3 regions of the Escherichia sp. HH091_1A genome follow, and region 3 is predicted to be linked to each of the others. Evidence: predicted binding sites of a transcription regulator. Region 3 holds the regulator's gene; each other region holds the start of a gene.
The links. Region 3 encodes Fur, which represses iron uptake genes when iron is present. Its sites were predicted from a motif close to ATAATAATGAGAACNACTATCAA; they were not measured.
Positions count from the first base shown of each region.

Region 1 (10,419 bases), 2.1 Mb from region 3:
GTCCATGCCGTTTTTGCGATTGTATGGCTATCTCGATGGTCTGGTGCCGCGCAAAGTGGTGCCGATGCTGGATAAACTCTGGCCACACAGCGAGTCGTACATCTTCGCCAAAGCGGCCCATGCGCCGTTTATTTCGCATCCGGACGAGTTTTGTCACCTGCTGGTGGCGTTGAAGCAGAGGGTGTAGACAGCTGTTGAAATGGCGAGACAGAACTTTACTGGCTCGCCGCAGCCAACTCCTCTTCTGACACCCCGGTAAAACGCATGATGTCCGCAAGAGGGACTCCGGATTCAAGCATTATTTTGGCTATATGCAAGGCTTTGGATTGTTCCCCTTCTTGCCGCAATCTTTCCGCAATAGTCATTAAACTCTCCTTGTGTTTCGGTGAACGTTCGGCCACACCATCGATAAAATCATTAAAACGTACTGCATCGCCAGTTTGCAGTATGTAATTAAACAGCCCTTTGATTTGTCTGTCATTAGCGTATCCACTACTTAATAAGCAGGCCATTTGCTCTACCAGCCCCATCAGGTCGCGTTGACGTATATGTTTTTGGATTAACTCCAGCAGCGCCATACGTCGGTGCTGCATGATTTCATCATCAGGCATGACAGTGACATCAATCAGCGGGAATGCAGAGGCATAAAGCTGTCTGGCCAGTTTGGGATCGGCGAAACAATCCAGCCAACACAGTGAATAGGGATATGGGCTTTCAATGCCGTGGTAAAACAACAATGGCACCACCATCGGCAACGTTTTGTATCCGGCATCCAGGTGATTTTGCATTGCGGCAATGGCGTAACGCATCATGCGAAATGCGATCAGTTTGTTTGAGGTGCTTTGATGTTCAATCAGACAATAGATATATCCCGGTCCTTGTTCCGTTTTCACCGACCACAGCACGTCGGAATAGCTTTCACGCAGATCGTCATCAATAAAGCTGCTCGACTCCAGCTTGAGGGTTTTCATATCACAGAGCGCGTGAATAGGTGCCGGTAAATGGAACGCAAGAAAATCGCGCGCCGTCTCCGGTTGGCGTAAAAAGAGTTTGAACAGCGCATCGTGTGGGGTGGAACTCTGCTTTTTGCTCATGGCGTTCCTTCACCTGTTGTTTGAATGCCGCGACTCTACGCGCCACTCCACACCTGTGCATTAGCGAGTTTTCATCCCTGCGAGACGCTTTCAGAGGAACTTACGTTGTACTGCAAGAGTTGCATTTTTATGGAAAGCCGCACGCAAAAAAGCCCGGTTGCAAACGCATACCGGGCTTTCAAAACAGGTAGTAAAACAAGGTTAACGTAACGCCCACCACTCACGCAGACAGGCTTTGCCTTCCGGGCAGCTTTTACAACTGCCAGAGAGGCAGCCGTCAGGTTCTTCCTGAATCCGCACGGCTTTGCCCATACTTTCCAGCTGTTGCAGCATGGCGTTAATCATTGGCTGCGGGGTGTTCAGTGTCTGGCTTATCTGGGCCGCTTCCATACGGCCCCGTAATGCCAGCAAATCACGCACCTGAATGAGCGAAGCCATTGCTGTATCCTTAGTGGCAATCGCCAGTGGTGCTGGCTGCACAGCAACTGCTTACCGATTTGCGTGTTGCCAGCAGTTCGATATCGACCCGGCTACGTGCGCGACGCAGCAAACCGATGACCACGATGTTAAACAGGATAACCGCCAGAATGCATACCAGACTGTAAGTTGGATGCTGGCTGTAGCTGGCGACCTGGTAGAACAATGTTGCCAACGAGTAAGCGATATTTAGCCCCCACAGGATGGAGAAGCCCATCCAGCCACGGCTTGATTCACGGGCGATGGCCCCCATCACCGAGATACACGGTACATACAGCAGAACGAAAATCAGGTAGCTGTAAGCAGCTGCTGCGCTTCCAAATTTCTGATCCATCACGCCCATCGCTCCGGTACCCATTTCACCGTCGCCTTTGCTCGCTTCAATGGGGTTCATCAGTACGCTAAGACTGAAGGTGTCTTTCAGACTCTGCCAGGTTTCATCTACCGCGCTGAATAGCTCTTCACCGAGGTTAAATTCCGCCGGATTGAACTCTTCGTCCTGAATATTTTCTGCGGTGTAGAGGGTGTTGAGCGTACCCACCACCACTTCTTTCGCCATTGCGCCCGTGAACAGGCCAACCGTTGCCTGCCAGTTATCTTCATGTACACCAATCGGCTTGAAAACTGGGGTGATCACCCGGCTGACAGAAGCCAGTGCCGAGTCGTTGATGTTATCGACGATTTTCCCGCTCAGAGAGAAGCTGTTGAAAGCGCTCAGGAAAATGCTGACGATGATAATCACTTTACCAGCACGCAGAACGAAGCCTTTCAGACGCTGCCAGGTCTGGATAATCAGGCTTTTAACGTGTGGTACATGGTAGACCGGTAGCTCCATGACAAACGGCGTCGCTTCACCGCGCATGATGGTGTACTTGAGCATCAGGCCAGTCAGCACCGCCATCACAATACCGAGCATATACAGCGAGAAGACCGCCAGCGCACCGTTCTGCCCGAAGAAGGCAGCCGCGAATACGGCGAAGATAGCCAGACGCGCGCCGCAGGACATAAACGGTGCCATCATGATGGTCATCAGACGTTCACGCGGTGCATCAAGCGTACGTGCGCCCATTACCGACGGTACGTTACAACCGAAACCAACGATCAGCGGTACAAAGGATTTCCCGGGCAAGCCCAGCGCCTGCATCAGACGGTCCATCACAAACGCCGCACGCGCCATATAGCCGGAGTCCTCGAGGAAGGAGAGGAACAGGTACATCATGCCGATCTGTGGCACCAGTGGCAGAACGGTGTTAATACCGCCACCCAAGCCCTGGGCGAGGAAGATAGTCAGCCAGTCCGGGAAGTGGAGCGTGTAGCCAATCCACTGAATACCATGCACAAATAGCGCCACGGAGCCGACGTCAAACAGCGGCTGTAACGCCCCGCCGATGTTGATAGCCAGCAGGAACATCAGGTACATCACAAAGAGGAAAATCGGCAGACCGAGGAAACGGTTGAGCACGATTTTATCTACCGCAGTGGTGAAACGGCTGGGTTCTGCCGTCAGGGTGTTGCTTACCACATCACAGATGGCAGCAATGCACTGGTAACGCGCATCGGCAATGTGCAGCGCCGGATCGTCCATCTCATTACGCAGACGGGCGAGGGCGGCATCAAGATGCTGCGACGCTTCACCGGCGTAGGCGCGGCTGTAGATATCGCCTTCCAGCATTTGCAGGCCCAGCCAGCGACGTTGTTTGAGCGGGATGTCGGAAGGCATCACTTTTGCCAGTGAATCTGCTTCGTTGAGCAGCGGCTGTGCGTAATGCACCAGTTCCACATTCTCGTTAGCTTTATAGCGATCAATCGCCAGCTTGAGCGCTTCAATACCGCGACCACGAGTTGAAACCAGCGGGATCACCGGGCAGCCAAGACGCGCCGACAGAGCATCAATTTCAATGCGAATATTTTGCTTCTCGGCAATGTCGAGCATGTTCAGCGCCACGATGCAGGGAATGCCGAGTTCCAGCAGTTGTAGCGTCAGGTACAGGTTACGCTCAAGGTTAGACGCATCCACCACGTTAATCAGCAGGTCAGCGTCGCCACTCAAAATGTAGTGACAGGCGATTTGCTCATCGAGCGAGGTCTGCGATGAGATGGTGGTCAGAGAATAGGTGCCGGGGAGGTCCACCAGCGTGACCTGATGATCGGTGGTGGAGAATTGCCCTTCTTTACGTTCGACGGTAACGCCAGCCCAGTTACCTACACGCTGACGTGCGCCAGTGAGCTGGTTAAATAAGGTTGTCTTGCCAGAATTTGGATTACCAATTAAGCCAATGGTTAATTTTTTCATTGTTGTTATCACCGTATTAACAGGAAACCGCTTCCACTTCTAATAAGGCCAGATCTTTTTTGCGTAATACCAGGCTCACACGACGGGTTTCGATATGAATGGGGTCGCCAAGTGGAGCGACGCGCACCACATTAAAAGAGGAGCCAGGTAACATGCCAAGAGAAAGCAGTTTTTGGCGATATGCCGGGCTGATTTCACGGGAAAAGCCAGTGATTTTCCACGCAGTATCTGGAGTGTATTGCATAGGTGCCTACTTGTTTCTCATTAACTGGATAACTACCTCATGGGGCGTTTGACAGCGACATGAGACCAGATGATTTGCCAACGAAGGAGAGATTAAATAATCAACAACACAATGATAATGAGAATGGTTTCTATCAGCAATACTTAAAATGTGTGCGAATGTTGGTTTAGATAATAATCTGCGTGAATGTTGATGTGGCTCAAGGTTATATCGCAGCGAAAATATAATTCGAATGGCGAATTATCAGGGCGGGTTAATGTTTAATTAAGGTTTCATTTGTTAATGAAGTGATAAATATTGACGAAATATAGTGTGAGTTTCGTTGTGGAATAAAAATGCCGGAGATATTCTCCGGCATTTTTATGTCAGGCATGGCGTTCGTTGCCAGATGCGGCGTGAACGCCTTATCTGGCAGGTTTACGTTTGTCTATCAGGGCGTTTAACGTTTTTTGCCCATTGCTGCCGCCAGCGCATCCATCATTGCGCTATTACCGGCAGGCTGCGCTTCACGCCCGCGCGGTTTGGCTGCCGGGCGGTTGTTTTGCGGGCGTTCATTACCGCCCCCGCGACGGGCGTTGGTTTCGCCAGGCTGCTCGTCCAGACGCATAGTCAGGGCGATACGTTTACGCTGAAGATCCACTTCCAGCACTTTCACCTTCACAATGTCGCCCGCTTTCACCACGGTATGCGGATCTTCCACAAACTTGTTCGACAATGAAGAGATGTGAACCAGGCCGTCCTGATGTACGCCAATATCAACAAAAGCACCAAAATTGGTGACGTTGGTCACCGCACCTTCGAGGATCATACCCGGTTGCAGGTCGTTCATTGTCTCGACGCCATCGGCAAACTGGGCGGTTTTAAATTCCGGACGCGGATCGCGACCCGGTTTTTCCAGCTCTTTGATGATGTCAGTTACCGTCGGCACACCGAATTTCTCATCAGTAAAGTCAGACGCTTTCAGGTTACGCAGTTCGCTGCTGTTACCCATCAGATCTTTCAGTGCCTGCTGTGTTGCTGCCAGAATGCGTTCCACCACCGGATAGGCTTCCGGGTGAACAGTAGAGGCGTCCAGCGGGTTGTCACCGTGGTTAATGCGCAAGAAGCCTGCGCACTGCTCGAAGGCTTTTGGCCCCAGGCGGCTCACTTTTAACAGTTGCTGGCGGTTCTGGAACTGGCCGTTCTCATCGCGCCAGGCCACAATGTTTTGCGCCATCATGCGCGTCAGGCCCGCCACTCGGGTTAACAGCGGAACGGAAGCGGTGTTGAGATCGACGCCAACGGCGTTTACGCAGTCTTCTACTACTGCATCCAGTTTGCGGGCCAGCTGCGTCTGGCTGACGTCATGCTGATACTGACCTACGCCGATAGATTTCGGATCGATTTTCACCAGCTCCGCCAGCGGATCCTGCAAACGACGGGCGATAGACACCGCGCCACGCAGCGAAACATCGAGATCCGGGAACTCCTGCGCCGCCAGTTCGGAAGCCGAGTAAACCGACGCGCCTGCTTCGCTGACGATCACTTTCTGTGCGGTCACTTTCGGAAACTGCTTCTGAACGTCGAGATAGAAACGCTCAGTTTCGCGGGAAGCCGTACCGTTACCGATTGCCACCAGTTCAACGTTATGTTTTTCACACAAGGCAGCAACGGTCATCGCTGCTTTTGCGGCTTGTCCGGTGTGCGGGTAAATGGTGTCGGTCGCCACCAGTTTACCCGTCGCATCGACTACCGCCACTTTTACCCCAGTACGCAGACCCGGATCGAGGCCCATCGTTGCACGCAGTCCGGCAGGGGCCGCCATCAGAAGATCGTGCAGGTTACGGGCAAAGACGTTGATTGCTTCATCTTCCGCGCGTTCACGCACTGTGCCCATTAGTTCGGTTTCCAGATGCATCAGCACCTTGATGCGCCACGTCCAGCTCACCACGCCTTTGCGCCAGCTATCCGCCGGGGCATTGTTCAGGCGCAGGCCAAGGTGATCCATGATGATTTGCTCGCAATAGCTCTCTTTTGGCGGCTCATCGAACTGCGGATCGGCATTCAGCGAAAGTTGGAGTACGCCTTCGTTACGCCCACGGAACATCGCCAGCGCGCGGTGAGAAGGCACCGTTGACAGCGGTTCGTGATGATCGAAATAGTCGCGGAATTTCGCCCCTTCCTCTTCTTTACCGTTCACCACCGTAGAAACCAAATGCGCGTTCTTCCACAGATAATCACGCACTTTCGCCAGCAGCGCGGCATCTTCGGCAAACCGTTCCATCAGGATATAGCGCGCGCCGTCCAGCGCGGCTTTGGTATCTGCTACGCCTTTATCGGCATCAACATATTGTGCAGCGGCGACTTCTGGCGTGTGTGACGGATCGTTCCACAGCAGGTCGGCCAGTGGCTCAAGTCCTGCTTCAATAGCAATTTGCCCGCGGGTGCGGCGTTTAGGTTTGTAGGGCAGGTAGAGGTCTTCGAGTTCGGTTTTGCTTAAGGTGGCGTTAATAGCATTCGCCAGCTCGTCGGTCAGTTTGCCTTGCTCGGAAATGGACTTGAGGATTGCCTGACGTCTCTCTTCCAGCTCGCGCAAATAGCTCAGACGCGTTTCCAGATTACGCAGCTGCGTGTCATCCAGACCGCCGGTGATTTCCTTACGATAACGTGCGATAAACGGCACGGTATTCCCTTCGTCAAGCAGGCGAACGGCAGCGTCAACCTGTTCCGGGCGCGCCTGAATTTCACCCGCAATAATGCGGCAGAACGAATCATTCATCATGGTTTGAGTTCATCTTTTCGGATCAAAAATCAGGGGATAGTTATACGGACTGGCTGGCAAAAATGCCAGCCATCGGCAGGAGGTTAAGACTCTTCCTTACGGTTTCACGTACTCGATAGCATTAACATACCAGCTCGCTTCCCCGGCAGGGGTATTGACCACTGCCAGATCGCCCACTTCTTTTTTCAGCAATGCGCGGGCCATTGGGGAATCGATAGAGATGTAATCTTTACGGCCAAAAATTTCATCGTAGCCGACAATACGAAAACGGTGAGTCACGCCATCGTCGTTTTCAATCTCCACCCATGCGCCAAAAAAGACTTTGCCTTCCTGTTGCGGGGAGTAATCGACGATTTTGAGATTTTCCATGCATTTAGTGAGATAGCGCACGCGACGGTCGATTTCACGCAGGCGCTTTTTATTATACTGATAGTCAGCATTTTCGCTGCGGTCGCCCAGACTTGCGGCCCAGGTCACTTTCTTTGTGACCTCCGGGCGTTCTTCACGCCAGAGATAATTTAGCTCTTGTTTGAGTTTTTCATACCCTTCCCGGGTAACCAGGGGCGTTTTCATCTCGTTGATTCCCTTTGTCTGTTTGATAATGCGCACATTGGGTATAACGTGATCATATCAACAGAATCAATAATGTTTCGCCGAATAAATTGTATACTTAAGCTGCTGTTTAATATGCTTTGTAACAATTTAGGCTGAAATTCATACCAGATTTAGCTGGTGACGAACGTAAGCTTTTTTAAGAATACACGCTTACAAATTGTTGCGAACCTTTGGGAGTACAAAGAATGCAAGAGAACTACAAGATTCTGGTGGTCGATGACGACATGCGCCTGCGTGCGCTGCTGGAACGTTATCTCACCGAACAAGGCTTCCAGGTTCGAAGCGTCGCTAATGCAGAACAGATGGATCGCCTGCTGACTCGTGAATCTTTCCATCTTATGGTACTGGATTTGATGTTACCTGGTGAAGATGGCTTGTCGATTTGCCGACGTCTTCGTAGCCAGAGCAACCCGATGCCGATCATTATGGTGACGGCGAAAGGGGAAGAAGTGGATCGTATCGTTGGCCTGGAGATTGGCGCTGACGACTACATTCCAAAACCGTTTAACCCGCGTGAACTGCTGGCCCGTATCCGTGCGGTGCTGCGTCGTCAGGCGAACGAACTGCCGGGTGCGCCGTCACAGGAAGAGGCGGTAATTGCTTTCGGTAAGTTCAAACTCAACCTCGGGACGCGTGAAATGTTCCGCGAAGATGAGCCAATGCCGCTCACCAGCGGTGAGTTTGCGGTACTGAAGGCGCTGGTTAGCCATCCACGTGAGCCGCTCTCCCGCGATAAGCTGATGAACCTTGCCCGTGGCCGTGAATATTCCGCAATGGAACGTTCCATCGACGTGCAGATCTCGCGTCTGCGCCGCATGGTGGAAGAAGATCCGGCGCATCCGCGTTACATTCAGACCGTTTGGGGTCTGGGCTACGTTTTCGTGCCGGACGGTTCTAAAGCATGAGGCGATTGCGCTTCTCGCCACGAAGTTCATTTGCCCGTACGTTATTGCTCATCGTCACCTTGCTGTTCGTCAGCCTGGTGACGACTTATCTGGTGGTGCTGAACTTCGCGATTTTGCCGAGCCTCCAGCAGTTTAATAAAGTCCTGGCATACGAAGTGCGTATGTTGATGACCGACAAACTGCAACTGGAGGACGGCACGCAGTTGGTTGTGCCTCCCGCTTTCCGTCGGGAGATCTACCGTGAGCTGGGGATCTCTCTCTATTCCAACGAAGCTGCCGAAGAGGCAGGGCTGCGTTGGGCGCAACACTATGAATTCTTAAGCCATCAGATGGCGCAACAACTGGGCGGCCCGACGGAAGTACGCGTTGAGGTCAACAAAAGCTCGCCTGTCGTCTGGCTGAAAACCTGGCTGTCGCCCAATATCTGGGTACGCGTGCCACTGACCGAAATTCATCAGGGCGATTTCTCCCCGCTGTTCCGCTATACGTTGGCGATTATGCTATTGGCGATAGGTGGGGCGTGGCTATTTATTCGTATCCAGAACCGACCGTTGGTCGATCTCGAACACGCTGCCTTGCAGGTGGGTAAGGGGATTATTCCGCCGCCGCTGCGTGAGTATGGCGCTTCGGAGGTGCGTTCCGTTACCCGCGCCTTTAACCATATGGCGGCTGGTGTTAAGCAACTGGCGGATGACCGCACGTTGCTGATGGCAGGGGTAAGCCACGACTTGCGCACGCCGCTGACACGTATTCGTCTGGCGACCGAGATGATGAGCGAGCAGGATGGCTACCTGGCAGAATCGATCAATAAAGATATCGAAGAGTGCAATGCCATCATTGAACAGTTTATCGACTACCTGCGCACCGGGCAGGAGATGCCGATGGAAATGGCGGATCTCAACGCAGTGCTCGGTGAGGTGATTGCTGCCGAAAGTGGCTATGAGCGGGAAATTGAAACCGCGCTTTACCCCGGCAGCATTGAAGTGAAAATGCACCCGCTGTCGATCAAACGTGCAGTGGCGAATATGGTGGTGAACGCTGCTCGTTACGGCAACGGCTGGATTAAAGTCAGCAGCGGCACGGAGCCGAATCGCGCCTGGTTCCAGGTAGAAGACGACGGTCCGGGAATTGCGCCGGAACAGCGTAAGCACTTGTTCCAGCCGTTTGTCCGCGGCGACAGTGCGCGCACCATTAGCGGCACGGGATTAGGCCTGGCAATTGTGCAGCGTATCGTGGATAACCATAACGGCATGCTGGAGCTTGGCACCAGCGAACGGGGTGGGCTTTCCATTCGCGCCTGGCTGCCAATGCCGGTAACGCGGGCGCAGGGCACGACAAAAGAAGGGTAAATAAAACGGGAGGAGAAGGAGCCTCCTGTTTTATTTTGTGCACTCAGTATCTACTGAATGAATACGGTTTCAGACATCGGCACCATACGAAGTAAAGTGTACTGTAAGCTGATTGCAGGCTAGCGTATCCTGATTAGTAAAGGCACACTAAAGGAATAGCTTGATGCAACTTACCAACGAAGAACAAGCACAGATTGCTCGTATAAAAGAAAAAATCCCACGCATTGCCGCACTGGATCCTGAATGTAAGTTATTCGGTTCTGAAGGTTGGAAATATCAATGGCCGAAGCCTGCCAGCGAGGCGGAAATAGCTTCCTGGGAGAAAAAACATAGCGTCACTTTGCCACGGGAATATCGAATTTTTCTTCGCTATATCGCTAATGGCGGTCCGGCACATGCCTACGGTCTTGAATCTTTAGGCGGTACAGATATTTATGGCGATATAACAAAAGAAAGCCCTGTACCGCTTTATATGACGCAGCAGGATGTTGATGTGTTGAATGCTGGCCGTACAGAAGATGATGAAGAATATAGTTTTTTTGACGGCGCATTGACCATTCTCACCCTGGGATGTACTTATGATATTTGCCTGGTGGTGACGGGGCAGTATCGCGGAAGGTTAATGCTGACTGATGGTGATGAAGATTATCCGTTTGATTTTATATATGATAAAAATTTCCT
Region 1 covers NZ_AP025747.1:4,164,406-4,174,824, reverse strand. The annotation lists gene bioH (pimeloyl-ACP methyl ester esterase BioH) at 1-187, shown strand, start outside; gene rpnA (recombination-promoting nuclease RpnA) at 216-1,094, opposite strand; gene feoC ([Fe-S]-dependent transcriptional repressor FeoC) at 1,296-1,532, opposite strand; gene feoB (Fe(2+) transporter permease subunit FeoB) at 1,543-3,864, opposite strand; gene feoA (ferrous iron transporter A) at 3,881-4,108, opposite strand; gene QUF14_RS20995 (Tex family protein) at 4,548-6,869, opposite strand; gene greB (transcription elongation factor GreB) at 6,966-7,442, opposite strand; gene ompR (osmolarity response regulator transcription factor OmpR) at 7,670-8,389, shown strand; gene envZ (two-component system sensor histidine kinase EnvZ) at 8,386-9,738, shown strand; gene QUF14_RS20975 (SMI1/KNR4 family protein) at 9,902-10,419, shown strand, end outside.
Region 1: feoA (ferrous iron transporter A) is a predicted target of Fur. The motif match lies at 4,220-4,242, and genes of this name have one in related genera.

Region 2 (10,419 bases), 2.2 Mb from region 3:
CTTCTTTTTCAACGATGCCACCCGGTTGGTTCAGGGCCGGAACCGGCTTCTGATGTTTCTTAACCAGGTTGATACCTTCAACAATGACCTTGCCGGAAGACAGGACATTCTTAACTTTACCGCGTTTACCTTTATCTTTACCGGTTAACACGATAACTTCGTCATCACGACGGATTTTCGCTGCCATGATTCGCTCCTTAGAGTACTTCTGGTGCCAGAGAGATAATTTTCATGAACTTCTCACTACGAAGCTCACGAGTTACCGGCCCAAAAATACGCGTACCGATAGGCTGCTCGCTGTTGTTGTTCAGAAGAACACAAGCATTACCATCGAAGCGAATGACAGAACCGTCCGGGCGACGAACACCCTTCTTGGTGCGCACCACTACCGCCTTCAGCACATCACCTTTTTTGACCTTACCACGCGGAATTGCTTCTTTGATGGTGATCTTGATGATGTCGCCTACGCCTGCGTAGCGACGGTGCGAGCCACCCAGAACCTTGATACACATTACGCGACGTGCACCGGAGTTGTCGGCGACGTTCAGCATAGTCTGTTCTTGGATCATTTTAGTGCTCCGCTAATGTCAACTACTACTGAGACCCGAAAATCAGGTCGTTAAAAATCCCCATATCGAGGGCGCGGCATTATAACACCGCTTCAAGGATATGGGTAGAAAAAATAAACGGCTCATTTCTGAGCCGTTTATTCGTATCGAGAGAGTGTACTGTATTACAGAACCGCTTTCTCTACAACGCGAACCAGCGTCCAGGATTTAGTCTTGGACAGCGGACGGCATTCGCGGATTTCAACCACGTCACCGATACCGCATTCGTTGTTCTCGTCATGTACGTGCAGTTTGGTCGTACGCTTGATGAATTTACCGTAGATCGGGTGTTTCACAAAACGTTCGATAGCAACAACAATGGATTTCTCCATTTTGTCGCTAACAACGCGACCTTGCAGAGTACGGATTTTATCGGTCATTACGCACCCGCCTTCTCGTTCAGTAAAGTCTTAACGCGTGCGACATCGCGACGCACTTGCTTCAACAGGTGAGACTGTTGCAGCTGGCCACTTGCAGCCTGCATACGCAGGTTGAACTGCTCACGCAGCAGGTTCAGCAGCTCGGTGTTCAGCTCTTCAACGCTCTTCTCACGCAGCTCTTTTGCTTTCATTACATCACCGTCTTAGTTACAAAGGTGGTTTTAATCGGCAGTTTCGCTGCTGCCAGCTTGAATGCTTCACGGGCCAGCTCTTCCGGAACACCGTCCATTTCATACAGGACTTTACCCGGCTGAATCAAGGCAACCCAATACTCCACGTTACCTTTACCTTTACCCATACGCACTGCCAGCGGCTTTTCAGTGATCGGTTTGTCCGGGAACACACGGATCCAGATCTTACCTTGACGCTTAACTGCACGGGTCATAGCACGACGTGCTGCTTCGATCTGACGTGCAGTCAGACGACCACGGCCAACAGCTTTCAGACCGAAGCTGCCGAAGCTAACATCCGTACCCTGCGCCAGACCGCGGTTACGGCCTTTGTGCATTTTACGGAATTTTGTACGCTTTGGTTGTAACATCAGCGACGCTCCTTATTTACGGCCTTTACGCTGCTGCTTTTTAGGCTGAGCAGCCGGTTTTTCCGGTTGTTCAACAGCAGCCATACCACCCAGGATCTCGCCTTTGAAGATCCACACTTTAACGCCGATTACACCGTAAGTGGTGTGCGCTTCAGAGGTGTTGTAGTCGATGTCAGCACGCAGAGTGTGCAGCGGTACGCGACCTTCGCGGTACCATTCGGTACGTGCGATTTCCGCGCCGCCCAGACGGCCGCTAACTTCAACTTTAATACCTTTAGCGCCCAGACGCATTGCGTTCTGTACAGCACGCTTCATAGCACGACGGAACATAACGCGACGTTCCAGCTGAGAAGTGATGCTGTCAGCAACCAGTTTTGCGTCCAGTTCAGGCTTACGAACTTCGGCGATGTTGATCTGTGCAGGAACGCCAGCGATGTCCGCTACGACCTTACGCAGTTTTTCTACGTCTTCACCTTTTTTACCGATAACGATACCCGGGCGAGCAGTGTGAATGGTTACACGGATGCTCTTAGCCGGACGCTCGATAACGATACGAGATACGGACGCTTTAGCCAGTTCCTTAGTCAGGTACTGACGTACTTTAAAATCGCTGTCCAGGTTGTCAGCGAATTCTTTGGTGTTCGCAAACCAGGTAGAGTTCCATGGTTTTACAATACCCAGGCGAATACCATTAGGATGTACTTTCTGACCCATTGCTAGTCTCCAGAGTCTCAGCGATCGGACACAACCACAGTGATGTGGCTGGTGCGCTTCAGGATGCGATCTGCACGACCTTTTGCACGCGGCATAATGCGCTTCATGCTCGGGCCTTCGTCTACGAAAATTTTCGTAACTTTCAGATCGTCAATGTCAGCGCCATCGTTGTGTTCAGCGTTAGCAATGGCAGATTCCAGAACTTTCTTGACCAGTACAGCCGCTTTCTTGTTGGTGTAGGTCAAAATATCCAGAGCCTGCGACACTTTCTTACCGCGAATCAGGTCAGCAACAAGGCGAACCTTCTGAGCAGAAGAACGAGCATGGCGATGTTTAGCGATAGTTTCCATCTCTTCCTCCTACCTTATTTCTTCTTCGCTTTTTTATCAGCAGCGTGGCCGCGATAAGTACGAGTCGGTGCGAATTCACCCAGTTTGTGACCGACCATTTCGTCGGTTACAAATACCGGAACGTGCTGACGACCATTATGGACAGCGATGGTCAAACCGATCATGTTAGGAAAGATCGTTGAACGACGGGACCAAGTGCGCAGGGGCTTCTTGTCTCCGCTTTCCACCGCTTTCTCTACCTTCTTCAGCAAGTGCAGGTCAATAAAAGGACCTTTCTTGAGAGAACGTGGCATGGCTTATCCTCTAAAATTATTTGCTACGGCGACGTACGATGAATTTATCAGTACGCTTGTTGCTGCGGGTCTTCTTACCTTTGGTCTGAACGCCCCACGGAGTTACCGGGTGCTTACCAAAGTTACGACCTTCACCACCACCATGTGGGTGGTCTACCGGGTTCATCGCGGTACCGCGAACGGTCGGACGAACACCACGCCAGCGTGCAGCACCTGCTTTACCCAGAACGCGCAGCATATGCTCAGCATTGCCAACTTCGCCCAGAGTTGCACGGCAGTCTGCTTCTACTTTACGCATTTCACCAGAACGCAGACGCAGGGTGACATAAGCACCATCACGAGCAACGATCTGAACGTAAGTACCAGCGGAACGTGCCAGCTGACCGCCTTTACCTGGTTTCATTTCTACGTTATGAACAGTAGAACCAACCGGGATGTTGCGCATCGGCAGGGTGTTACCTGGTTTGATTGCAGCATCAACGCCAGACTGAATCTGGTCGCCAGCTTTCAGGCCTTTAGGGGCCAGGATGTAACGGCGTTCACCGTCTTTGTACAGAACCAGCGCGATGTTCGCGGAACGGTTCGGATCGTACTCAAGACGTTCAACAACTGCCGGGATACCGTCTTTGTTGCGTTTGAAGTCAACAATACGGTAAGCCTGCTTGTGGCCACCACCGATATGACGAGTGGTGATACGGCCATTGTTGTTACGACCACCGGATTTGCTGTTTTTTTCCAGCAACGGAGCAAAAGGTTTGCCCTTGTGCAGCTCAGGGTTAACCACTTTAACAACGTGGCGACGACCCGGAGATGTCGGTTTACATTTAACAACTGCCATTGTATTACTCCTCCGACTTACTCAGCGCCGCCAACGAAGTCCAGATTCTGGCCTTCTTTCAGGGTGACGTAAGCTTTTTTCCAGTCGCTACGACGACCGATACGCTGTCCGTGACGTTTAACTTTCCCTTTAACTACCAGGGTGTTAACGACTTCGACTTCGACTTCAAACAGTTTCTGCACAGCAGCTTTGATTTCTGCTTTGGTCGCGTCTTTAGCAACTTTGAGTACGATGGTGTTGGATTTTTCCATCGCAGTAGACGCTTTTTCAGAAACGTGCGGTGCACGCAGCACCTTCAGCAGACGTTCTTCACGAATCATGCCAGCATCTCCTCAACTTGCTTAACAGCATCAGCAGTCATTACGACTTTGTCGAAGGCGATCAGGCTAACCGGGTCGATACCAGTTGCATCGCGTACGTCAACCTTGTGCAGGTTGCGCGCAGCCAGGAACAGGTTTTCGTCCAGCTCACCGGTGATGATCAGCACATCTTCCAGAGCCATGTCTTTCAGTTTCTGTGCCAGCAGCTTAGTTTTCGGCGCTTCTACAGAGAACTTCTCGACAACGATCAGACGATCCTGACGTACCAGTTCGGACAGGATGCTTTTCAGCGCGCCGCGGTACATCTTCTTGTTAACTTTTTGACTGTGGTCCTGCGGACGAGCAGCAAAGGTCACGCCACCAGAACGCCAGATCGGGCTCTTGATAGAACCAGAACGCGCACGGCCGGTGCCTTTCTGGCGCCACGGTTTTTTACCGGAACCAGTTACTTCAGCACGAGTCTTCTGAGCACGAGTACCCTGACGAGCACCAGCTGCATAAGCAACAACAACCTGGTGAACCAGCGCTTCGTTGAAATCACGACCGAAGGTAGTTTCGGAAACAGTCAGCGCGCTCTGCGCGTCTTTCAATACTAATTCCATTGCTATCTCCTTACGCCTTCACAGCTGGTTTAACGATCAGGTCGCTACCGGTTGCACCCGGGACAGCACCTTTAACCAGCAGCAGGTTGCGCTCAGCGTCAACGCGTACTACGTCAAGGCTCTGAACGGTTACACGTTCGTTACCCATCTGACCTGCCATTTTCTTGCCTTTGAACACTTTGCCCGGAGTCTGGTTCTGACCGATAGAACCCGGAACGCGGTGAGACAAGGAGTTACCGTGAGTAGCGTCCTGGGTACGGAAGTTCCAGCGCTTAACGGTACCTGCGAAACCTTTACCTTTAGAGGTGCCAGTTACGTCAACTTTTTTAACGTCAGCAAACAGTTCAACGCTAATGCTCTGACCTACAGTGAACTCTTCGCCTTCAGCCAAGCGGAATTCCCACAGACCACGGCCAGCTTCTACGCCAGCTTTAGCGAAGTGGCCAGCTTCAGGCTTGGTCACACGGTTAGCTTTTTTAGCACCGGTGGTTACCTGAATAGCACGGTAGCCATCGTTAGCCAGGTCTTTAACCTGAGTAACGCGGTTTGCTTCAACTTCGATTACGGTTACTGGGATAGAAACGCCGTCTTCTGTGAAGATACGGGTCATACCCACTTTTTTACCGACTAAACCAATCATTGTTTCAACCTCTCAATCGCTCAATGACCTGATTAACCCAGGCTGATCTGCACGTCTACACCGGCAGCCAGATCCAGACGCATCAGAGCATCAACGGTTTTCTCGGTTGGCTCAACGATGTCAACCAGACGCAAGTGAGTACGGATTTCGTACTGATCGCGCGCGTCTTTGTTGACGTGCGGGGAGATCAGAACAGTGAAGCGCTCTTTGCGTGTCGGCAGCGGGATCGGACCACGGACCTGCGCACCAGTGCGCTTGGCAGTCTCGACGATTTCCGCGGTTGCTTGATCGATCAGACGATGATCAAACGCTTTCAGGCGGATACGGATTCTTTGGTTCTGCATGAGACCAGAGCTCCAATTATTTTATAAACGAAAATGATTACTCCTCAGACCCATTACGATTGATGGGAGAGTGTAACCGTTCTTACGTAGCTCCCCGATTGGGAGCATTGTTAGGTAGCCAAATTCGGCTAACTGAGGTTCAGATTGAACCTGCTGTCAACTACGACAAGCCCGCGCATTATACGCAAATCTGAGCCTGACGCAAGCATCGGGTAGAAATTAATCGCAACGCGCAGATTGCGAGCTGCATTCCACGAAATTTGTAAGGTTGTGAAGATAGCGTTTTTCACCGGAATCAGGTTAACAAATCAGCGATTTCTCTGTTGCTGAGCATCCGCAGTTATTCGATGGTGATACTCCAATTACAGAGGATGTTTTATGGACACTACCCTTCCCTTTCTGATTTTGTACGCTTGTTTATCAGCCCTACTTTTTTTCTGGGATGCAAATCATGGCTTGTTACCTGACAGATTTACGTGCCCGTTACTCTGGTCAGGTCTTTTGTTCTATCAGATTTGTAATCCTGACGGTTTAGCCGATGCGTTATGGGGGGCGATTATTGGTTACGGCACATTCGCTGTCATTTACTGGGGGTATCGCATACTGCGTCATAAAGAAGGATTAGGCTATGGTGATGTGAAGTTTCTCGCCGCCCTTGGTGCCTGGCATACATGGACCTTCTTGCCACGACTGGTTTTCCTTGCTGCCTCATTCGCTTGCGGAGCCGTAGTTATTGGTCTGCTCATGAGAGGAAAAGAGTCATTAAAAAACCCGCTGCCGTTTGGGCCATTTCTGGCGGCTGCGGGTTTCGTTGTAGGCTGGGATAGTTTGCTGGCAGGCCGTTAATCTTTAACTTTTATTTGTGATTGCAGGTAATTTTGTAAACCGATTTTACCGATGAGATCCAGCTCAGTTTCGAGCCAGTCAATATGACCTTCTTCATCGGCAAGGATCTCGATCATCATATCACGGCTAACATAGTCATGAACGCTGTCGGCATACGCGATAGCCTCACGGAGATCCTTCGCGCCTTCCAGTTCTAATCGCAGGTCGGATTGCAGCATCTCCTCGACATCTTCACCAATCCCCAGTTTGCCTAAATCCTGTAAGTTAGGGATTCCTTCTAAAAACAAAATACGCTCGATATATTTATCAGCGTGTTTCATCTCATCAATAGATTCATGGTATTCGACGTCATTGAGACGCATCAGGCCCCAGTTTTTAAACATCCGGGCATGGAGAAAATACTGATTGATTGCGACAAGCTCATTTCCCAATAGTTTATTGAGATAATTTATGATTTTAACATCACCTTTCATTTTATAGTCCCTCCGCTTCCACTATTAGAGCGTAGATGGGGCTAGCGGGATGTCAAAAAATAAGCGTGGGCTTCAGGCAATCTCTTTAAATTCTGGCATCTGCATCAACTCGTCCTGCATCACTTCGCGCGCGGCGCGAATGCACTTACCGCATTGATTTCCCACAGGAATAAACTTACGCAATTGTTGGAAAGATTGCGGATGAAACTGACGGACTGCCTGGCGAATTTTTTTGTCACTTACACCATTACACAAACAAACGTACATGATTGCTCCCGTTCAAATTCTGCGCAAAGTGTAAATGAGAATGGTTATGATTACAATAGCACAGTTTAATTTGCGCCATAGTTCAGCGAGTGAAATTACGACTAAATATTTCGAGCTCAAATTACGGGCAGCAAAAAGGGCGCCGAAGCGCCCTTTTTAATTCGAAACTAATTAACGTGTAATTAGCCCAGAACTTTAGCAACAACGCCCGCGCCAACGGTACGGCCGCCTTCACGGATTGCGAAACGCAGACCGTCGTCCATCGCGATCGGGTGGATCAGGGTAACAACCATTTTGATGTTGTCGCCCGGCATTACCATCTCTACGCCTTCCGGCAGTTCGATGGTACCAGTCACGTCAGTAGTACGGAAGTAGAACTGCGGACGGTAGCCTTTGAAGAACGGAGTATGACGGCCGCCTTCATCTTTGGACAGAATGTACACTTCAGATTCGAACTTGGTGTGCGGCTTGATGGTGCCCGGCTTAGCCAGTACCTGACCACGTTCGATTTCTTCACGTTTGATACCACGCAGCAGAACACCTACGTTCTCACCAGCACGGCCTTCGTCCAGCAGTTTGCGGAACATTTCAACGCCAGTACAGGTAGACTTCTGAGTCTCTTTGATACCAACGATTTCAACTTCTTCACCAACTTTGATGATACCGCGTTCTACACGACCGGTAACAACGGTACCACGACCGGAGATGGAGAATACGTCTTCGATCGGCAGCAGGAACGGCTTGTCAATCGCACGCTCTGGTTCCGGAATGTAAGAATCCAGGAAGCCAGCCAGTTCCAGGATTTTCGCTTCCCACTCTGCGTCGCCTTCCAGCGCTTTCAGAGCAGAACCACGAACGATCGGAGTGTCGTCGCCCGGGAAGTCGTACTGAGACAGAAGTTCACGAACTTCCATTTCAACCAGTTCCAGCAGCTCTTCGTCATCAACCATGTCGCATTTGTTCAGGAACACGATGATGTACGGAACGCCTACCTGACGACCCAGCAGGATGTGCTCACGAGTCTGCGGCATCGGGCCGTCAGTCGCAGCAACTACCAGGATCGCGCCGTCCATCTGAGCAGCACCGGTGATCATGTTTTTAACATAGTCGGCGTGCCCCGGGCAGTCTACGTGTGCGTAGTGACGGGTCGGGGTGTCATATTCAACGTGAGAAGTGTTGATGGTGATACCACGAGCTTTTTCTTCCGGCGCGTTATCGATCTGGTCGAATGCACGAGCAGCACCGCCGTAGGTTTTAGCCAGTACGGTGGTGATTGCAGCGGTCAGAGTAGTTTTACCGTGGTCAACGTGGCCGATAGTACCAACGTTAACGTGCGGTTTTGTACGTTCAAATTTTTCTTTAGACACGGCTATATTCCTTACTATAGTGCTCTCCCCTTCAGGAGAGAGCACGGGACTTTGGTATTAACCCTTAGGCTTATTTACCACGGGCTTCAATTACGGCCTGAGCAACGTTACTCGGCGCTTCATCATACTTCAGGAATTCCATGGTGTATGATGCACGACCTTTGGTCAGAGAACGCAGCTGAGTTGCATATCCGAACATTTCAGACAGCGGTACTTCAGCGTGGATCTTAACGCCAGTAACTTCAGATTCCTGACCTTTGAGCATACCACGACGACGGCTCAAGTCACCGATAACGTCACCGGTGTTCTCTTCCGGAGTTTCTACTTCAACCTTCATGATCGGCTCAAGCAGAACTGGTTTCGCTTTCTTAAAGCCTTCTTTAAAGGCGATAGAAGCTGCCAGTTTAAACGCCAGTTCAGAGGAGTCAACGTCATGGTAAGAACCGAAGTGCAGACGAATACCCATGTCTACTACCGGGTAGCCTGCCAGCGGACCTGCTTTCAGCTGTTCCTGGATACCTTTATCAACGGCCGGGATGTATTCGCCAGGGATTACACCACCTTTAATGTCGTTGATGAACTCGTAGCCTTTCGGGTTTGAACCCGGCTCCAGCGGGTACATGTCGATAACAACATGACCATACTGACCACGACCACCAGACTGTTTCGCGTGTTTACCTTCAACATCAGTAACTTTCTGGCGGATAGTTTCACGGTAAGCAACCTGCGGTTTACCTACGTTCGCTTCAACGTTGAATTCACGCTTCATACGGTCAACGATGATGTCGAGGTGCAGTTCGCCCATACCCGCGATGATGGTCTGGTTAGATTCTTCGTCAGTCCATACACGGAAAGACGGGTCTTCTTTAGCCAGACGGCCCAGAGCCAGACCCATTTTTTCCTGGTCAGCTTTGGTTTTCGGTTCAACTGCGATGGAGATTACCGGCTCAGGGAATTCCATACGTTCCAGAATGATCGGCGCATCCGGGTCACACAGAGTGTCACCAGTGGTTACGTCTTTCAGACCGATTGCAGCAGCGATGTCGCCCGCGCGAACTTCTTTGATCTCTTCACGTTTGTTAGCGTGCATCTGAACGATACGACCGAAACGCTCACGTGCAGCTTTCACGGAGTTCAGTACGGTATCACCAGAGTTAACCACACCGGAGTAAACACGGAAGAAGGTCAGGTTACCAACAAACGGGTCGGTAGCGATTTTGAACGCCAGTGCAGAGAACGGCTCGTCATCACTTGCGTGACGTTCAGCCGGAGTGTCTTTACCGTCGTCCAGGATACCGTTGATCGCAGGTACGTCAACCGGGGATGGCAGGTAATCAATTACCGCATCCAGCATCGCCTGAACACCTTTGTTCTTGAACGCAGAACCACAGGTTACCAGGATGATTTCGTTGTTCAGAACGCGCTGACGCAGAGCACCTTTAATCTCTTCTTCAGTCAGTTCTTCACCACCCAGGTATTTTTCCATCAGCTCTTCAGAAGCTTCAGCTGCGGATTCGATCAGGTTCTGGTGCCATTCGTTAGCCAGTTCAACCATGTCTGCCGGGATATCTTCGTATTCGAAGGTTACGCCCTGGTCAGCGTCGTTCCAGTTGATAGCTTTCATTTTCACCAGGTCAACAACACCGGTGAAATGTTCTTCAGCACCAATCGCCAGCTGCAGCGGAACCGGGTTCGCGCCCAGACGGGTTTTGATCTGGTTAACAACTTTCAGGAAGTTCGCACCCATGCGGTCCATTTTGTTAACGAACGCAATGC
Region 2 covers NZ_AP025747.1:4,095,900-4,106,318, forward strand. The annotation lists gene rplX (50S ribosomal protein L24) at 1-187, opposite strand, end outside; gene rplN (50S ribosomal protein L14) at 198-569, opposite strand; gene rpsQ (30S ribosomal protein S17) at 734-988, opposite strand; gene rpmC (50S ribosomal protein L29) at 988-1,179, opposite strand; gene rplP (50S ribosomal protein L16) at 1,179-1,589, opposite strand; gene rpsC (30S ribosomal protein S3) at 1,602-2,303, opposite strand; gene rplV (50S ribosomal protein L22) at 2,321-2,653, opposite strand; gene rpsS (30S ribosomal protein S19) at 2,668-2,946, opposite strand; gene rplB (50S ribosomal protein L2) at 2,963-3,784, opposite strand; gene rplW (50S ribosomal protein L23) at 3,802-4,104, opposite strand; gene rplD (50S ribosomal protein L4) at 4,101-4,706, opposite strand; gene rplC (50S ribosomal protein L3) at 4,717-5,346, opposite strand; gene rpsJ (30S ribosomal protein S10) at 5,379-5,690, opposite strand; gene QUF14_RS20650 (prepilin peptidase) at 6,069-6,536, shown strand; gene bfr (bacterioferritin) at 6,533-7,009, opposite strand; gene bfd (bacterioferritin-associated ferredoxin) at 7,082-7,276, opposite strand; gene tuf (elongation factor Tu) at 7,459-8,643, opposite strand; gene fusA (elongation factor G) at 8,714-10,419, opposite strand, start outside.
Region 2: bfd (bacterioferritin-associated ferredoxin) is a predicted target of Fur. The motif match lies at 7,311-7,333, and genes of this name have one in related genera.

Region 3 (10,419 bases):
CACCAGGCGCTGACAGATATGCACACGCAGGAACTGAACCGCACTGAAACGGCGCGGGAAGTCCAGAGACCGAGCATTGATGCTCACCTTCTGTGGCTTGAAGCAGAGCTGAAGCGTCTTGAGAAGCAGATAAAAGACCTGACAGACGATGATCCGGATATGAAACACCGCAGGAAACTGCTGGAAAGTATCCCGGGTATCGGAGAGAAAACATCTGCGGTATTACTGGCTTATATCGGTCTGAAGGACCGCTTCGCCCATGCCAGACAGTTCGCCGCTTTTGCGGGTCTGACACCACGGCGTTATGAATCAGGCAGTAGTGTGAGAGGGGCAAGCCGGTTGAGTAAAGCCGGACATGTGTCGCTTCGCAGGGCGTTGTATATGCCTGCAATGGTAGCCACCAGTAAGACTGAGTGGGGACGGGCGTTCCGCGACCGTCTGGCGGCTAATGGCAAGAAAGGAAAAGTGATTCTCGGCGCGATGATGCGCAAGCTGGCACAGGTGGCGTATGGAGTGCTGAAGTCAGGCGTACCGTTCGATGCGTCACGGCATAATCCGGTAGCTGCGTAAAAATCGCGGAAGGGATGAAAAAAACAGCGCCTGACGGCGCTGTGTCTGGCATGCCTGCAATCTGGGAAACCAGGGTAGAAAAAAACTTGCAGGCCATAACAGTATCTACAAAAGCTCAGTCCAGGTTGGATAAGACGCTTAAGCGTCGCATCCAACAATGACGCAGGACTGGCAGAAGCGGTGGAGATCTTCTCTGCCGCTTTTTTTTTCATCAATCATCCCCATAATCTCAGTGAGATTTTCGATTTTCACTAACTAACAGTTGTCAGCCTGTCCCGCTTATAAGATCATACGCCGTTATACGTTGTTTACGCTTTGAGGAATCCACGATGAGTGAGGCAGAAGCCCGCCCGACTAACTTTATCCGTCAGATCATCGATGAAGATCTGGCCAGTGGTAAGCACACCACAGTACACACCCGTTTCCCGCCGGAGCCGAATGGCTATCTGCATATTGGCCATGCGAAATCTATCTGCCTGAACTTCGGGATCGCCCAGGACTATAAAGGCCAGTGCAACCTGCGTTTCGACGACACTAACCCGGTAAAAGAAGATATCGAGTATGTCGATTCGATCAAAAACGACGTAGAGTGGTTAGGTTTTCACTGGTCTGGTAACGTCCGTTACTCCTCCGATTATTTTGATCAGCTCCACGCCTATGCGATCGAACTGATCAATAAAGGCCTGGCGTATGTTGATGAACTGACACCGGAACAGATCCGCGAATATCGTGGCACCCTGACTCAGCCGGGTAAAAACAGCCCGTACCGCGACCGTAGCGTTGAAGAGAACCTGGCGCTGTTCGAAAAAATGCGTACCGGTGGTTTTGAAGAAGGTAAAGCCTGCCTGCGCGCGAAAATCGACATGGCTTCGCCGTTTATCGTGATGCGCGATCCGGTGCTGTACCGCATTAAGTTTGCTGAACACCACCAGACCGGTAACAAGTGGTGCATCTACCCGATGTACGACTTCACCCACTGCATCAGCGATGCGCTGGAAGGTATTACACACTCTCTGTGTACGCTGGAGTTCCAGGATAACCGTCGTCTGTATGACTGGGTACTGGACAACATCACCATTCCTGTTCATCCGCGCCAGTACGAATTCTCGCGCCTGAATCTGGAATACACCGTGATGTCCAAGCGTAAGCTGAACCTGCTGGTGACCGACAAGCACGTTGAAGGCTGGGATGATCCGCGTATGCCGACTATTTCCGGTCTGCGTCGTCGTGGTTACACGGCGGCTTCTATTCGTGAGTTCTGCAAACGCATTGGCGTGACCAAGCAGGACAACACCATTGAGATGGCGTCGCTGGAATCCTGCATTCGTGAAGATCTCAACGAAAACGCCCCGCGCGCAATGGCGGTTATCGATCCGGTGAAACTGGTTATCGAAAACTACCAGGGCGAAGGCGAAATGGTTACCATGCCGAACCATCCAAACAAACCGGAAATGGGTAGCCGTCAGGTGCCGTTTAGCGGTGAGATTTGGATCGATCGCGCCGATTTCCGCGAAGAAGCTAACAAGCAGTACAAACGTCTGGTGCTGGGTAAAGAAGTGCGTCTGCGTAATGCTTACGTTATTAAGGCAGAACGCGTGGAGAAAGATGCCGAAGGCAATATCACCACCATCTTCTGTACTTATGACGCCGACACCTTAAGCAAAGATCCGGCAGATGGTCGTAAAGTGAAAGGCGTTATTCACTGGGTGAGCGCGGCACATGCGCTGCCGGTTGAAATCCGCCTGTACGATCGTCTGTTCAGCGTGCCGAACCCAGGTGCTGCGGATGATTTCCTGTCGGTGATTAACCCGGAATCGTTGGTGATCAAACAGGGCTTTGCTGAACCTTCGCTGAAAGATGCGGTAGCGGGTAAAGCATTCCAGTTTGAGCGTGAAGGTTATTTCTGCCTCGACAGCCGCCATTCTACGGCGGAAAAACCGGTATTTAACCGCACCGTTGGGCTGCGTGATACCTGGGCGAAAGTAGGCGAGTAATTTTAAGTTCTACCAGGCCGGGTGAGGCGTTTACGCCGCATCCGGCAAGAAACATAGAAACAGTTTCAAACGCTAAATTGCCTGATGCGCTACGCTTATCAGGCCTACATGATCTCTGCCATATATTGAATTTGCGTGCTTTTGTAGGCCGGATAAGGCGTTCACGCCGCATCCGGCAAGAAATAGCAAACAAACCCAAACGCCGCGCTCCGCGGCGTTTTTTTCTGCTTTTCTTCGCGAATTAATTCCGCTTCGCAATTTATCCATAAAACAAATTTAAAATCACAAACCATAATTAAATAAAATGTAACCGTTTTCATCTTGCTGGAAATTCACGCTTTTATTCTTCTGCAAGCCTTTCAACTGCAAACTTAAGCCTTGTAACAAAAATCATCAAAATATGTGCGGTTGCTCATGTTCTTACATTCTGGTTACAGAAAGAGATTGATAATTCGCGTCGCGAAAAATAGTCTGTTCCTGTAGTCAGCGAGACTTTTCTCAACGCTACTTTTTAATTTTTATTTTTTTTCGCTGTTCACCTTTGGTGCAGCAATTTATACGTCAAAGAGGATTAACCCATGCGTACGTTTAGTGGCAAACGTAGTACGCTGGCGCTGGCTATCGCCGGTGTTACAGCAATGTCGGGCTTTATGGCAATGCCGGAGGCTCGCGCCGAAGGATTCATCGACGATTCAACCTTAACCGGCGGTATCTATTACTGGCAGCGTGAACGCGACCGTAAAGACGTTACCGACGGCGACAAATACAAAACTAACCTTTCTCACTCCACCTGGAATGCCAACCTCGATTTTCAGTCTGGTTATGCTGCTGATATGTTCGGCCTTGATATTGCGGCGTTTACGGCGATTGAAATGGCGGAAAACGGCGACAGTTCTCACCCGAACGAAATCGCGTTTTCAAAAAGCAATAAAGCCTATGACGAAGACTGGTCCGGCGATAAAAGCGGTATAAGCCTGTATAAAGCAGCGGCCAAATTTAAATACGGTCCGGTGTGGGCGCGGGCAGGTTATATTCAGCCAACCGGTCAGACGCTGTTAGCGCCGCACTGGAGCTTTATGCCGGGTACTTATCAGGGGGCGGAAGCGGGGGCGAATTTTGATTACGGCGATGCTGGTGCGTTGAGTTTCTCCTACATGTGGACCAACGAATATAAAGCGCCGTGGCATCTGGAAATGGATGAGTTTTATCAGAACGATAAAACCACCAAAGTTGATTATCTACACTCCCTTGGGGCGAAGTACGACTTCAAAAATAACTTCGTACTGGAAGCGGCGTTTGGTCAGGCGGAAGGGTATATTGATCAATATTTTGCCAAAGCCAGCTACAAATTTGATATCGCCGGTAGCCCGTTAACCACCAGCTACCAGTTCTACGGTACGCGCGATAAAGTTGACGATCGTAGCGTCAACGACCTTTACGACGGCACTGCCTGGCTGCAAGCGTTGACCTTTGGTTACCGGGCGGCTGACGTAGTGGATTTGCGTCTGGAAGGCACCTGGGTTAAAGCCGACGGCCAGCAGGGATACTTCCTGCAACGTATGACTCCAACCTATGCTTCCTCGAACGGTCGCCTGGATATCTGGTGGGATAACCGTTCTGACTTCAACGCCAACGGCGAAAAAGCGGTCTTCTTCGGTGCGATGTATGACCTGAAAAACTGGAATCTTCCAGGCTTCGCCATCGGCGCTTCCTACGTTTACGCATGGGATGCTAAAACCGCTACCTGGCAGAGCAATCCGGATGCGTACTACGACAAGAACCGGACTATTGAAGAGTCTGCATACAGCCTGGATGCGGTCTACACCATTCAGGACGGTCGCGCCAAAGGCACGATGTTCAAACTGCACTTTACCGAATACGACAACCACTCCGACATCCCAAGCTGGGGCGGTGGTTACGGCAACATCTTCCAGGATGAGCGTGACGTGAAATTTATGGTAATCGCACCATTCACCATCTTCTGATGCCCGACGCGGCAGGTTTTGTGCCTGCCGCACGTTTGAGGAATTTGCAATGAAAAAACTGATTCTCATCGCCATGATGGCATCGGGGCTGGTGGCTTGTGCACAATCCACCGCGCCACAGGAAGACAGCCATCTGAAAGAAGCTTACAGCGCCTGTATCAACACCGCGCAAGGTTCGCCGGAAAAAATTGAAGCCTGTCAGAGCGTGTTAAACGTGCTGAAGAAAGAGAAACAACATCAGCAGTTTGCCGAGCAGGAAAGTGTACGCGTACTGGATTATCAGCAGTGTCTGCGTGCAACGCAAACCGGAAATGATCAGGCGGTGAAAGCCGATTGTGATAAAGTCTGGCAGGAAATTCGCAGTAATAACAAATAAGTGAGAGCTGTAACTCTCGCTTTTCTTATTTCCCTTGCATAAAAAAGCCAACCCGCAGGTTGGCTTTTCTCGTTCAGGCTGGCTTATTTGCCTTCGTGCGCGTGCTCATCTTCGCGGCAATCGCCTTCGGCACAGTGACCGTAAAGATAGAGACTGTGGTTAGTCAGGCGAATGCCATGTTTTGCGGCAATTTCATGCTGACGCGCTTCGATGGAATCATCACTAAATTCGATAACCTTGCCGCAGTCGAGGCAGATCAGGTGATCGTGGTGATGTTGCTGTGTCAGTTCAAATACGGATTTACCGCCTTCAAAATTGTGGCGGGTGACGATACCAGCGTCGTCGAACTGGTTCAGTACGCGATATACCGTAGCCAGACCAATTTCTTCACCCATATCGATCAGACGTTTGTATAAATCTTCCGCACTGACGTGATGGTTGTCCGGCTCCTGAAGAACTTCCAGGATTTTTAAACGAGGAAGCGTTACTTTCAGGCCAGCTTTCTTTAGGGCGGTATTGTTATCAGTCATGCGGAATCTGTCCTGTTACTAAGCGGTTCACTTCATTAGGAGAAGTGACAGAATTTGCTCTTGAGATAATGCGTATCATTATAGAATTGCCACGCCTAAATGAAAACCACAAGTCCCTGGCAAATATTGTTAATAAAAACGTGGCACAGCTTACATTTACAACGGCAAGGCCACTTGAACACCGGGACATTGTACAGGTACAACAGCAAAAGTTACAAATTTGTAGCAATTATTTTGATTGGCATTATCTATTAATACGGCGTAGACATGAGTCTACGCCGCATCACATCAGGCATTGAGAATTTCGTCGAGATGCAATTCTTCAGAAATCTGTTTAACCCATTTTTCTACACGTTCAGCGGTCAGTTCCGGCTGACGGTCTTCGTCGATAGCCAGACCGACAAAGTGGTCGTCATCTGCCAGACCTTTTGATGCTTCGAAATGGTAGCCCGCAGTTGGCCAGTGACCAACGATGGTTGCACCGCGCGGTTCAATGATGTCGCGGATGGTGCCCAATGCGTCACAGAAGTATTCAGCGTAATCTTCCTGGTCGCCACAACCAAACAGCGCAACCAGTTTGCCATTGAAATCAATCTCTTCGAGAGTCGGGAAGAAGTCATCCCAGTCACACTGCGCTTCGCCGTAATACCAGGTTGGGATGCCCAGCAGCAGAATGTCATATGCTTCCAGATCTTCTTTGCTGCTTTTTGCAATGTCATGGACATCGGCAACGTCTTTACCAAGCTGTTTTTGAATCATTTTTGCGATATTTTCGGTATTACCGGTGTCGCTGCCGAAAAAGATGCCAGTGATAGCCATGAGTGAAATAACCTCTTGAAACTTATTGAAATGGGGGTGGAAAATTGCCCACGGATAAAGGCAATCATAGCAGAACAGGCAGTCTTGCGGAATCAGCAAACGAGCAGGACTGCACACTGTGCTACATGAAAGTGGAAATTTAAACGATGCCCTGACTACGCAGCGCCGCCAGTTGCTGCATTAACATCTCTTCGATCAGTTCGCTACGGCTCATATTGCGCGATTCCGCCAGCTCGTTCAGCGCCTCGACAGCTTCCGCGTTTAGCTTCAGTTCGACACGCTTAAGGCCACGTACTTTGTCGCGTTTTAGCTGGTTGCGTTTATTAATACGCAGCTGTTCATCGCGCGAAAGCGGATTAGTTTTCGGTCGTCCCGGTCGACGCTCGTGCGCGAACAGATCTAATGTCGTACGGTCCGTTTGTTCTTTGGCCATGATCTTGGTGACTTCGGGGGAAACAATCAGCCAGGCGCCTGCCCGGATGGATAGCGCGCCATAATACATCAGCGCGATGAGTCACGCCAACGCCCACGCGCGGAAAGCGACGCGGACGCTGGGTTTTTAATCAGTTACGTTAATCATTGAGATAGCGACGGATAGCGCGTAATACCGCATCCGGTTTTTCAGCATGGACCCAGTGACCCGCGCCAGCAATCACATGCGCTCGTGCCTGTGGAAATTGTGTCAGTAAATCATCACGATACTGCTCGCTAACATACGGAGAATTGCCGCCTGGGATAAACAGGGCAGGGTGATCCCATGCCGGGATTTTCTCCCAACCCACAATATGCGGATACTGATCCCACAATACCGGCACGTTAAAGCGCCACTCCCCGTCAACAAAAGATTTCAACAGAAACTGAATCACCCCTTCTTCATTAAGATGCTGGCGCATTACTGCCGCTGCTTGCTGGCGAGTTTGCGCGTCGGATTCACTGACTGCGTTGATAGCCGCGAAAATTTCATCATGACGGCGTACGTGATAGTCGACCGGCGCGATATCAATCGCCACCAGTTTATCGATGCGATCGGGGGCCAGTGCAGTCAGTGCCATCACCGCTTTACCGCCCATTGAGTGTCCAATAAATGTTGCCTTATCGATCTGCTGTGCATCCAGAGTGTCAACAAGATCCTGGGCCATCGCCGGGTAACTCATCACCGGATCTCTCGGGGAAAGACCGTGGTTACGCATATCAACCTGGATGATATTGTGATCGTTTACCAGATCGCGAGCCAGTACGCCAAGGTTGTCGAGGCTGCCAAACAGACCATGGACAAGAACGATGGGAGAATTATTGTGCTGGTTTTGTGCAGTTTGCGCGCGGATATTCAATTTCATGGCAAAGTTCTTTTTTTCGCGTTGTCGGGTTAGGGTATTATGTTGACCATTGTGCCACAGGGCTGCAACAAATAAGGTTTAATCCGAGTTTTTCTGCAAGCCAGGCTTGACGCTATCCGCTGCCGGGATTTATTCATATACTCCTGGCGACTTGTATTCAGCTAAGACACTGCACTGGATTAAGATGAAAACGATTGAAGTTGATGATGAACTCTACAGCTATATTGCCAGCCACACTAAGCATATCGGCGAGAGCGCATCCGACATTTTACGGCGTATGTTGAAATTTTCCGCCGCATCACAGCCTGCTGCTCCGGTGACGAAAGAGGTTCGCGTTGCGTCACCTGCTATCGTCGAAGCGAAGCCGGTCAAAACGATTAAAGACAAGGTTCGCGCAATGCGTGAACTTTTGCTTTCAGACGAATACGCAGAGCAAAAGCGAGCGGTCAATCGCTTCATGCTGCTGTTGTCTACACTATATTCTCTTGACGCCCAGGCGTTTGCCGAGGCCACGGAATCGTTGCACGGTCGTACACGCGTTTACTTTGCGGCAGATGAACAAACGCTGCTGAAAAATGGTAATCAGACCAAGCCGAAACATGTGCCAGGCACGCCGTATTGGGTGATCACCAACACCAACACCGGCCGTAAATGCAGCATGATCGAACACATCATGCAGTCGATGCAATTCCCGGCGGAATTGATTGAGAAGGTTTGCGGAACTATCTAAAACGTTGCAGACAAAGGACAAAGCAATGGCAATCCACAATCGTGCAGGCCAACCTGCACAACAGAGTGATTTGATTAACGTCGCCCAACTGACGGCGCAATATTATGTACTGAAACCAGAAGCAGGGAATGCGGAGCACGCGGTGAAATTCGGTACTTCCGGTCACCGTGGCAGTGCAGCGCGCCACAGCTTTAACGAGCCGCACATTCTGGCGATCGCTCAGGCAATTGCTGAAGAACGTGCGAAAAACGGCATCACTGGCCCTTGCTATGTGGGTAAAGATACTCACGCCCTGTCCGAGCCTGCGTTCATTTCCGTACTGGAAGTGCTGGCAGCGAACGGCGTAGATGTTATTGTGCAGGAAAACAATGGCTTCACTCCGACGCCTGCCGTTTCCAATGCCATCCTGGTTCACAATAAAAAAGGTGGCCCGCTGGCAGACGGTATCGTGATTACACCGTCCCATAACCCGCCGGAAGATGGTGGTATCAAGTACAATCCGCCAAATGGTGGCCCGGCTGATACTAACGTCACCAAAGTGGTGGAAGACAGGGCCAACGCACTGCTGGCCGATGGCCTGAAAGGCGTGAAGCGTATCTCCCTTGACGAAGCGATGGCATCCGGTCATGTGAAAGAGCAGGATCTGGTGCAGCCGTTTGTGGAAGGTCTGGCCGATATCGTTGATATGGCGGCGATTCAGAAAGCGGGCCTGACGCTGGGCGTTGATCCGCTGGGCGGTTCCGGTATCGAATACTGGAAGCGTATTGGCGAGTATTACAACCTTAACCTGACCATCGTTAACGATCAGGTCGATCAAACCTTCCGCTTTATGCACCTCGATAAAGACGGCGCGATCCGTATGGACTGCTCCTCCGAGTGTGCGATGGCGGGTCTGCTGGCACTGCGTGATAAGTTCGATCTGGCGTTTGCTAACGACCCGGATTATGACCGTCACGGTATCGTCACTCCGGCAGGTTTGATGAATCCGAACCACTACCTGGCGGTGGCGATCAACTACCTGTTCCAGCATCGTCCGCAGTGGGGCAAAGATGTTGCTGTCGGTAAAACGCTGGTTTCTTCTGCGATGATCGACCGCGTGGTCAACGATTTGGGCCGTAAGCTGGTAGAAGTACCGGTAGGTTTCAAATGGTTTGTGGATGGTCTGTTTGACGGCAGCTTTGGCTTCGGCGGCGAAGAAAGCGCGGGGGCTTCCTTCCTGCGTTTCGATGGCACGCCGTGGTCTACTGATAAAGACGGCATCATCATGTGTCTGCTGGCGGCGGAAATCACTGCTGTTACCGGTAAGAACCCGCAGGAACACTACAACGAACTGGCAAAACGCTTTGGTGCGCCGAGCTACAACCGTTTGCAGGCAGCTGCGACTTCCGCACAAAAAGCGGCGCTGTCTAAGCTGTCTCCGGAAATGGTGAGCGCCAGCACCCTGGCAGGCGACCCGATCACCGCGCGCCTGACGGCGGCACCGGGCAACGGTGCTTCTATTGGCGGTCTGAAAGTGATGACTGACAACGGTTGGTTCGCCGCGCGTCCGTCAGGCACAGAAGACGCATACAAAATCTACTGCGAAAGCTTCCTTGGTGAAGAACATCGCAAGCAGATTGAGAAAGAAGCGGTTGAGATTGTTAGCGAAGTTCTGAAAAACGCGTAAACACATTAAATAAGAAAAAGGGCGATCGGAAGATCGCCCTTTTTACTTATGATAGCCTGATACGCTACGTTCATCAGGCCTACGAGGATGGTGCAATATATTGAATTTGCACTATTTTGTAGGACGGATAAGGCGTTCACGCCGCATCCGGCATGAACAACGAGCACTTTGTTAATAATCTGAAAGGGCGATCATTCAATCGCCCTTTTTTATTTCGCTTTTTTAACCGTGTTTGTTTTTCAGTTCAAAGCGTGGTGATACCAGACCATACAGTGTCCAACCAAGGAAAGTCACGATGGAACCGTACAGCATGGCTTCTTCCCCGGATGAGTACAGCGCATAGAAACTGTACATCGCACCAACAAAGGCAACAAAGTTTGCTACTTTCGCTTTTGATGGTGGCACATTGGCG
Region 3 covers NZ_AP025747.1:801,594-812,012, forward strand. The annotation lists gene QUF14_RS03680 (IS110-like element IS621 family transposase) at 1-570, shown strand, start outside; gene glnS (glutamine--tRNA ligase) at 900-2,564, shown strand; gene chiP (chitoporin ChiP) at 3,143-4,549, shown strand; gene QUF14_RS03695 (ChiQ/YbfN family lipoprotein) at 4,599-4,925, shown strand; gene fur (ferric iron uptake transcriptional regulator) at 5,009-5,455, opposite strand; gene uof (fur leader peptide) at 5,448-5,534, opposite strand; gene fldA (flavodoxin FldA) at 5,744-6,274, opposite strand; gene ybfE (LexA regulated protein) at 6,414-6,707, opposite strand; gene ybfF (esterase) at 6,847-7,611, opposite strand; gene seqA (replication initiation negative regulator SeqA) at 7,796-8,341, shown strand; gene pgm (phosphoglucomutase (alpha-D-glucose-1,6-bisphosphate-dependent)) at 8,367-10,007, shown strand; gene potE (putrescine-ornithine antiporter) at 10,230-10,419, opposite strand, start outside.